DNA from 2 places in the Kitasatospora sp. NPDC059462 genome. Region 2 is predicted to be linked to the other one. Evidence: riboswitches for the same ligand, from Rfam matches in the RefSeq annotation. Region 2 holds a riboswitch; the other holds the start of a gene.
The links. A riboswitch is a leader RNA that binds a small molecule or an ion and turns the genes downstream of it on or off. The one in region 2 is predicted to bind thiamine pyrophosphate.
Positions count from the first base shown of each region.

Region 1 (4,401 bases), on a different contig from region 2:
TCCGCGGCGGTGATGGCCCGCACCACCACCACCCGGCGGGCGCCGGCGGCCAGCACCTCGTCCAGGTTGCCGAGGTCGATGCCGCCGATGGCGAACCACGGCCGCGCGGTCCCCAGCTTCGCCGCGTACTCGACCAGGCCGAGGCCCGGCGCGGGGCGGCCCGGCTTGGTCGGGGTCGGCCAGACCGGCCCGGTGCAGAAGTAGTCGACGCCGGGCTCGGCGGCGGCCGCGTCCACCTCGGACTCCGCGTGGCAGGACCGTCCGATCAGCACGTCCTCGCCGATGATCGCCCGGGCGGCGGGCACCGGCAGGTCGTCCTGCCCGAGGTGCAGCACGTCCGGGCCGGCCGCGTGGGCGACGTCGGCGCGGTCGTTGACGGCGAGCAGCTTGCCGTGGCGGCGGCAGGCGTCGGCGAAGACCTCCAGCGCCGCCAGCTCCTGCCGGGCCTCCAGGCCCTTGTCCCGGAGCTGGACGATGTCCACGCCGCCCGCCAGCGCGGCGTCCAGGAACTCGGCGAGGTCGCCGCGCTCGCGCCGGGCGTCGGTGCACAGGTAGAGCCGGGCGCCGGCGAGCCGGGCGCGGCGGTCGGTCGCGGCCGGGTCGGTCACAGCGCCATCGCCTGGGCGCGGCGCTTGACCTCGGTGGCCCGGTTCTCCCAGAGCGCCTGGACGGGGGTGCCGGGCAGCGACGGGTCCTCGGTGAACATCCACACAAGGGCCTCCTCGTCGCTGAACCCGCTGTCGCGCAGCACCGTCAGCGTGCCGACCAGGTGCTTGACCGGGCCGGTCTCGTCGATGAACGCCGCCGGGACCTGCAGCGACTTGTTGGGGCCGCGCCGGACGGCGATCAGGTCACCCTTCTTGACCATGTTGCGGACCTCGGTGACCACCACACCCCACTTCTCGGAGATGTCGGGGAGGTACAGCCACGCGGGGACCAGGGCTTCAATCTTGGCTTCGATCTCACTCACAAGCACCAGACTGCCACCTCGGCGGCCCGCCGCGCACCAACGGGTCCGCCGCCCCGCGCTACCCGGCGGCCAGGGCCGCCTTCAGCGGGACCGCCGGATCGGCGGCGCGGGCCGGGTCGAGCACGGCTCCGCGCTCGACCAGCCGACGGCCCTGGGTGAGGTCGCGCGGCCGGTCCACCGCGAGCAGCGCCCGCAGGACGCCGTCGCGCAGCCACAGCACCGACCAGTCCGGGTCCTGCGGCGAACCGCGCCACAGCAGTTCGTCGTCCGCGCCGTGCCGCCCGGCGTACTGGACCATCCGCCCGAACTGCTCGGACCAGAAGTACTGCACCGGGTCGTACGGCGGCGCGTCCGCGCCGAGCAGGGTGGCGGCGACCGCCTCGCCGGACTGCAGCGCGTGGTCCCAGTGCTGGACGGTGAGCCGGGTGCCGGAGCGCGCCGAGGGGTAGCTGACGCAGTCGCCGGCCGCGAGGACGCCGGGCACGGTGGTGCGCAGCCGCTCGTCGACCAGGACGGCGCCGGCCGCGTCCAGGGCGACCCCGGTGCCGGACAGCCAGCCGGTGGCCGGGCGGGCGCCGATGCCGACCACCACCTCGTCGGCGGGCAGGTGCGAGCCGTCGGCGAGCAGCACCGCGCCCGGCTCGACGGCGGCGACGCCGGTGCCGCAGCGCAGGTCCACCCCGGCCTCGGCGTACCAGGCGGCCATCGCCCGGCCGACCTCCGCGGGCAGCGCGCCGGGGACGGGCGCCGGGCCGGCCTCGACGACGGTCACCTCGCAGCCGGCCGTCCGGGCGGCGGTGGCCACCTCGGCGCCGATCCAGCCCGCGCCGACCAGCACCAGGCGCAGGCCGGGGCGGAGCAGGGCGCGCAGCGCGAGCGCGTCGTCCAGGGTGTGCAGCAGGTGGGCGCGCTCGGCGCCGGGCAGGGCGCGCGGCTCGGCGCCGGTGGCGATCACCAGCGCGGCGTACGGCTCGTCCCCGGCGTCGGTGTGCAGCACGCCCGCGCCGCCGGGGCCGCCGGGGGTGAGGCCGGTGGCCCGGCGGCCGGTCAGCAGTTCGACGTCGAGCCCGGCGAAGTCGAGGTCCAGGGCGGTGCTGTCGGCCTTGCCGAGCAGGACGTCCTTGGAGAGCGGCGGCCGGTCGTACGGCGCGTGCGGCTCCTCGCCGACCAGCGTGATCCGCCCCTGGAAGCCGTCGCGCCGCAGCACCGCGGCGCACTGCGCCCCGGCCAGCCCGGCGCCGACCACGACCACCCGATCCGTCTGTCCCGTTCCGCTCAGCTCAGCCACGCCGTCACTGTACTGAGCCCGGTCCGAGCTCTCCGGACCCAGGGCTCGTCCTCACACCCCCGTCGTCGTCCGCCCGGAGGGCGGGCCGGGCGGCGTCCGGGTGCGTGCGTCCCGAGGCGGAGGCGGGGGGCACCTCCCGGCCGCAGGGCCGGCGGCGCGCCGCCCGGCAGGCGGGGGCCCGAGGACGGGTCCCGGGGCCCGTCCGGGCCGCCCCCTTCGCGGGCGCCTTCAGGGGCGACGCCGCCCGGAGTTAAGGTGGGGGCACCATCACGGGAGCCCGGCGCACCGGGCTGAGAGGCGGGCTGGCACGGCCTGCGACCGTCCGAACCTGATCCGGGTCATTCCGGCGAAGGGAGAACAGCTTTGACACGCCTGGGACGGGGCGCCCACGCCGAGGTGCTGGTCATCGGCGGTGGGATCATCGGACTCGTCGTCGCCTGGCGGGCGGCCCAGCGCGGACTGCGCGTCGTCGTGGTCGACCCCCGGCCGGGCCACGGCGCCGCCCAGGTCGCGGCGGGCATGCTCGCCCCGGTCACCGAACTCCAGTACGGCGCGGAGCCGCTGCTGCGCCTCGGGATGGCCTCCAACGAGCGGTACGCGGCCTTCGCCGCCGAACTCACCGAGGCGAGCGGCGGCACGGACACCGGCTACCGCCGGTGCGGCACCCTGGCCGTCGCCCTGGATTCCGACGACCGCGCCGAGCTGCGCGAGCTGCACGCCTTCCACCAGCGGCTGGGCCTGGACTCGCAGTGGCTCACCGGTCGCGAGGCCCGCCGGCTGGAGCCGATGCTCGCCCCCGGCGTGCGCGGCGGCCTGCACGTCACCGACGACCACCAGGTCGACGGCCGCCGGCTGGCCGAGGCCCTGCTGCACGCGTGCGGGCGCACCGGCGTGGTGGTGCACCGCACCGAGGCCGCCGAGCTGCTGGTCGAGCACGACCGGGCGACCGGCGCCCGGCTGGCCACCGGGGAGAGCGTCACCGCCGACCGGGTCGTGCTCGCGGCCGGCTCGCGCAGCCATCTGCTGCCGGGCCTGCCCCCGGGCGTGCTGCCGGCCATCCGCCCGGTCAAGGGCCAGGTGCTGCGGCTGCGGGTGCCCGAGGCGTACCGGCCGTTCCTCTCCCGCAACGTGCGCGCCGTCGTCCGCGGCGGCCACCTCTACCTGGTGCCGCGCGAGAACGGCGAGCTGGTGGTCGGCGCGACCACCGAGGAGCAGGGCCACGACACCACGGTGACCGCCGGCGGGGTGTACGAGCTGCTGCGCGACGCGCACGAGCTGGTCCCCGGCATCACCGAGCTGCCGCTGGTGGAGACCGGCGCCGGGCTGCGGCCCGGCTCGCCGGACAACGCGCCGCTGCTCGGCCCGACCGCGCTGCCCGGGCTGGTCGCCGCCACCGGCCACTACCGCAACGGCGTCCTGCTGACGCCCGTCACCGGCGACGTGCTGGCCGAGTACCTGGCCACCGGCACCCTGCCGGAGCTCGCCCTCCCGTTCTCCCCCACCCGATTCACGAAGGTCCCGGCATGAGCCCCCGCACGAGCGACATCCCCCTGAGCGTCAACGGCGAGCCCCGCGAGGTGCCCGCCTCGACCACCCTCGCCGAGGTGGTCGCCACCCTCAGCCAGGCGCACTCCGGCGTCGCCGCCGCGCTGAACGAGGCCGTGGTGCCGCGTGCCGAATGGCCGCGCACGCCGCTGTCGGCGGGCGACCGGATCGAGATCCTCACCGCCGTCCAGGGGGGCTGACCGATGGCCGACGACCTTCTCACCATCGCCGGGACGTCCTTCTCCTCCCGGCTGATCATGGGCACCGGCGGCGCCCCCAGCCTGGAGGTCCTGGAGCAGGCGCTCCGGGTGTCCGGCACCGAGCTGACCACGGTGGCGATGCGCCGGGTGGACGCCGGCACCCGGGGCTCGGTGCTCGACGTGCTGACCCGCAACGGCATCCGGGTGCTGCCCAACACGGCCGGCTGCTTCACCGCCGGCGAGGCCGTGCTGACGGCCCGGCTGGCCCGCGAGGCGCTCGGCACGGACTGGGTGAAGCTGGAGGTGATCGCCGACGAGCGGACCCTCCTGCCGGACCCGATCGAGCTGCTGGACGCCGCCGAGACGCTGGTCGACGACGGCTTCACCGTGCTGCCGTA
Region 1 covers NZ_JBHYUU010000002.1:101,944-106,344, forward strand. Annotated here, with positions in the region: gene thiE (thiamine phosphate synthase) at 1-608, opposite strand, end outside; gene ACFXAM_RS01185 (Rv2175c family DNA-binding protein) at 605-970, opposite strand; gene ACFXAM_RS01190 (NAD(P)/FAD-dependent oxidoreductase) at 1,029-2,258, opposite strand; TPP riboswitch at 2,518-2,630, shown strand; gene thiO (glycine oxidase ThiO) at 2,622-3,785, shown strand; gene thiS (sulfur carrier protein ThiS) at 3,782-4,003, shown strand; gene ACFXAM_RS01205 (thiazole synthase) at 4,007-4,401, shown strand, end outside.
Region 1: linked by a shared signal. The riboswitch ahead of thiO (glycine oxidase ThiO) and the one ahead of ACFXAM_RS32820 (purine-cytosine permease family protein) in region 2 are both predicted to bind thiamine pyrophosphate.

Region 2 (4,401 bases):
CACGCTGCCGTCGTAGCCGACCCCGAAGTGCGACTCCAGGTTGGTGGAGTCCCGCCAGTACTCGTACATCCGCCGCGGCGTCCACGGCGCCGCCACACTGTGGAAGATCACCTGCGTCGGCGTGATCGCCGGCTGCTCGTCCGACTCGGGTTGGAGCTCCATCTTCTCCGCACCGGGGTACCAGGCCATCCGTCTCTCCTTGCCGGGCCCAGGGCAGTTCGCCCCCTACGCCCGGGTAGACGGACCCCGCACCCCCGCACGAGGACGCCCCACCCCCAAACCCCCCGTTCAGGTGAACCCGGCCGAACGCACGAAGGCGGGTGCCGACCTCAGGTCGGCACCCGCCTTGAGCAGGTGGTTCTTCTCCTACCGGCGGAGAGCGTGGGATTCGAACCCACGGTACGGGGTCACCGCACGACAGTTTTCAAGACTGTTCCCTTAGGCCGCTCGGGCAGCTCTCCAGGCGGAGGTCAGCCTAACGGGTCCGGCGGGGTTCGGTGCACAGGGTTTCCGGGGCGGGCCGGGGTCAGTTGTCCCCGACGCGGGTGCCGAGGGTGACCTTGGTGGTGGCGGTCTGGCCGTTGCGGGTGTACTCGACGTCGACGGTCTCGCCGGGCTTGTGCGTCCAGATCTTGCTGACCAGGGCGGGACCGTTCTCGATCGGGCTGCCGCCGAGCTTGGTGATGACGTCGCCGGGCTTGAGGCCCGCCTGGTCGGCGGCGCCGCCGGGGGTGACGGCCGGCTGGCCCTGGACGTCGCGGGTCTGGATCTGCGCGCCGTCGCCCTTGTAGTCGTCGTTGCGCAGGACGTCGAGCTTGGCGTAGACCGGCTTGCCGGTCTTGATCAGGGTGTCGGCCACCCACTTGGCCTGGTTGATCGGGATCGCGAAGCCCAGGCCGATGGAGCCGGCCCGGCCGTTGCTGGAGGTGTTGGACTGGATCGCCGAGTTGATGCCGATCACGCCGCCGCCGGAGTCCAGCAGCGGACCGCCCGAGTTGCCGGGGTTGATCGAGGCGTCGGTCTGCAGCGCGTTCATGTAGGAGGCCTGCGCGCCGGTCTCGTCGCCGGAGGCGACCGGGCGGTCCTTGGCGCTGATGATGCCGGTGGTGACGGTGGACTCCAGGCCGTACGGGGCACCGATGGCGATGGTGGAGTCGCCGACGTTGACCTTGTCGGAGTCGGCCAGCGGAAGCGGCGTCAGCTTGCCCTTGGGCGGGCTGTCGAGCTTGATGACGGCCACGTCGTAGCCCTCGGCGCGGCCCAGCACGGAGGCGTTGTAGGAGGAGCCGTCGGCGAACTTGACGGTCAGTTTGCCGCCCGCGGAGGCCGGGGCGACCACGTGGTTGTTGGTGAGGATGTGGCCCTCGGTGTCGAAGACGAAGCCGGTACCGGTGCCGGACTCGCCGTTGCCCTGGGCCTTGATGGTGACGACGCTGGGCAGCGCCTTCTGGGCGATGCCGGCGACCGAGCCCGGGGCGGGCTCGTTCTTCTGGGTGTTGTTGGCCTGGACCGTGGTGGAGCTGCGGTCGTTCTTGGCGCTGACGGTGGAACCGTCGCGGTCCGCGACGGCCACGCCGACCGCGCCGCCGGCCACGCCGGCCACCAGGGCGACGGCCGCGACCAGGGCGATCAGGCCGCCGCGCTTCTTGCGCGGGCCGCCGGGGACGGGCGCGCCGGGGTACTCGCCCGGGTAACCGAGCGGCCCGCCGGGACCGCCGGGCGCACCGGGGGCGCCGGGGGTGATGTCGTGCGGGGCGCCCCAGCCGCCGAGCGGCTGGCCGGCGCCGAACGGGTGGTGGTGCTGGCCGGTCGCGCCCGGGCCCTGCGGGGCGCCCGGCGCGGCGTACGGGTCGTGCGCGACGAGCGCCGGGGGCACCGGGGTGCCCGGGGCCGGGGTGGCGTACGGGTTGCCGCCGTACGGGGCGGCGGCCGGTGCGGCCGGGGCCGGGGCCGCGGGCGCGGCGGGCGGCAGGACCGGCGGCGGGGCGTCGAGGTAACCGGCCTCGGCGGCCGGGGCCGCGGGCTCGGGGGCGTCGGCCGGCTCCGGGGCCGGGAGCTTGCCGAACGCCAGCGTGGGCGTGAACCCGCCGGAGCCCCCCTCGGCCGGCTGGGACGGCTGGTCGGCCGCGGGCGTCGTTGCGGGGGCGGGACCGGCCGCAGGCTGCTGCGCCGGACCGTCAGAAGCGGAACCCGCCACCCCCTGGCCGACGGAGGGCTGCTCCCCCTGCGGCCCGGTGGACCCAACCTCGCGCTCGGTGCTCACGGACGACCTCCATAGCTGACAGGACCAACAACCATAGTTTTTCGCACACCCGATTCGATTGCCGTAAGGACCCTTCTGAAGAACTCATAAGAATCCTTAGCCGGTCCCGACGGCCGGCGCAGCGCCGCGCACGAACCCACCGCCTTGGCGTTCTCCCCCGCGCCGACTAGCCTGTCGCTCCGAACTGACACGCGGGAGCTTGGACCCACCAGGCTGAGAGTGCGCCGGTCGACCGTACGCCACGGACCCCGTGGACGGCCGTCGAGGGGGCGCAGACCGCCGGAACCTGTCCGGGTAATGCCGGCGTAGGGAGATATCGGCCATGCCGCCTGCTTCGCCATCCTCGTCCTCCGGCGCGCCCTCGTCCCCGGGCGTCCCCCCCTCCCGGGACGCCGCGGGCACCGCCCCCGGTTCCCCGGGCGGCGCCGCCGCGTCGGCCACCGCCGTCCTGGAGCCCCCGGCCCGGGCCGAGGCGCCGCTGGTGCTGGACACCGAACCGCCCCGCACGCTGGGCTTCCGCGACCACTTCGCGCTCTGGATGAACCTCGGCGTCTCGCTGATCGGCTTCACCACCGCCGCGACCGTGCTCGGCGCCAAGGGCAGCGAGCTGTCGCTGGCCGCCGCCGTCACCGCGATCGTGACCGGCACCGTGGTCGGCACCGCGATGCTCGGCGTGGCCGCGCTGATCGGCGCGCGCACCGGCGCACCCGCCATGGCGAACCTGCGCGGCCTGTTCGGCACCCGGCTGTCCTACGTGCCGACGGTGCTCAACATCGTCCAGTGCATCGGCTGGGGCGTCTACGAGCTGCTGACGATCGCGCTCGGCGCGCAGACCGTCACCGGCACCGAGGGCTACCGCTGGGCCTTCGTCGTGCTGGCCGGCGCGCTGACCACCGCGCTGACCATCTGGCCGCTCGGCGCGATCGCGGTGCTGCGCCGCTTCGTCGCGGCCGCGGTGGCCGTCGCGATGGTGTACTTCACCGTCCAGCTCGGCCGCAACGGCGTCCCGGACCCGGGCGCGGGCAACTGGCACGGCTTCCTGCCGGCGACGGACGCGATGATCGCGGTGTCGATCTCCTTCGTGCCGCTCGCCGCCGACTACACCCGGCACTCGCGCACCCCGCGCTCGGCGTTCTGGGGCAGCTTCTCCGGCTACACGGTGGCGCAGGTCTGGTGCTACGTGCTCGGGCTGATGGCGCTGCTGCAGGCGGACGGGGACCCGGAGCGGATCTTCGACTCCTTCCTGGGCGTCTGGGCCGGCTGGCTGTTCCTGCTGGTGCTGGTGCTGCGCGAGACCGACCAGTCCTTCGCCAACGTGTACTCGACCGCGATGTCGATCCACAACCTGCTGCCGAAGGCCGACCGCCGGGTGCTGACCGGCGCGACCGGCGTGCTGATCACCGTGCTCGCGCTGCAGATCACCGAGTTCACCGACTCGTACTACGCCTTCCTGGGGCTGATCGGCTCGGTCTTCGTCCCGATGTTCGCGGTGCTGGCGGTGGACTACTTCCTCGGCGCCGGGCGGCGCGGCTGGGACCTCTCCGCCGACGCGCCGTCCCGCTGGCTGATGCTGCTGCCGTGGGCGCTGGGCTTCGCCACCTACCAGCTGATCGCGCCGACCGCGGTGGCCGGCTGGTGGACGGACCTCTGGACGTCCGTGCAGGAGGCGCTGCACTTCACGCCGCAGGAGTGGACCTCGGCCTCGCTGTTCGGCTTCCTGGTGCCGGCCCTGGCCACCTGGGCGCTCACCCCGCTCACCCGGGGCCGGGCCGCCGCCGCGCGCTGACGCCCGCCGGGCCACCGGCACGGAGGCGAAGACGGCCCCCCGGGTTGGGGCGGTCTTCGCCTCCTCGTCATGTCCGCGGCCTATCGTGTAGGGCGTGACCAGCCCCGATGTCTCGCCCACGACGACCCGCACCACGCCGCCCGTCCAGGTGATCGCCCACCGCGGTTCCTCGTTCGCCCTGCCCGAGCACACCCTCGCCGCCTACCGCCGGGCGCTCGACGAGGGGGCGGACGCCCTGGAGTGCGACGTGCGGGTGACCGCCGACGGGCACCTGGTCTGCGTGCACGACCGGCGGATCGGGCGGGTCTCGGACGGCCGGGGCACGGTCTCCGCGATGACGCTGGCGGAGCTG
Region 2 covers NZ_JBHYUU010000199.1:1,881-6,281, forward strand. Annotated here, with positions in the region: gene ACFXAM_RS32805 (peptidoglycan-binding protein) at 1-189, opposite strand, end outside; tRNA gene ACFXAM_RS32810 (tRNA-Ser) at 374-461, opposite strand; gene ACFXAM_RS32815 (trypsin-like peptidase domain-containing protein) at 527-2,263, opposite strand; TPP riboswitch at 2,445-2,593, shown strand; gene ACFXAM_RS32820 (purine-cytosine permease family protein) at 2,586-4,049, shown strand; gene ACFXAM_RS32825 (glycerophosphodiester phosphodiesterase family protein) at 4,144-4,401, shown strand, end outside.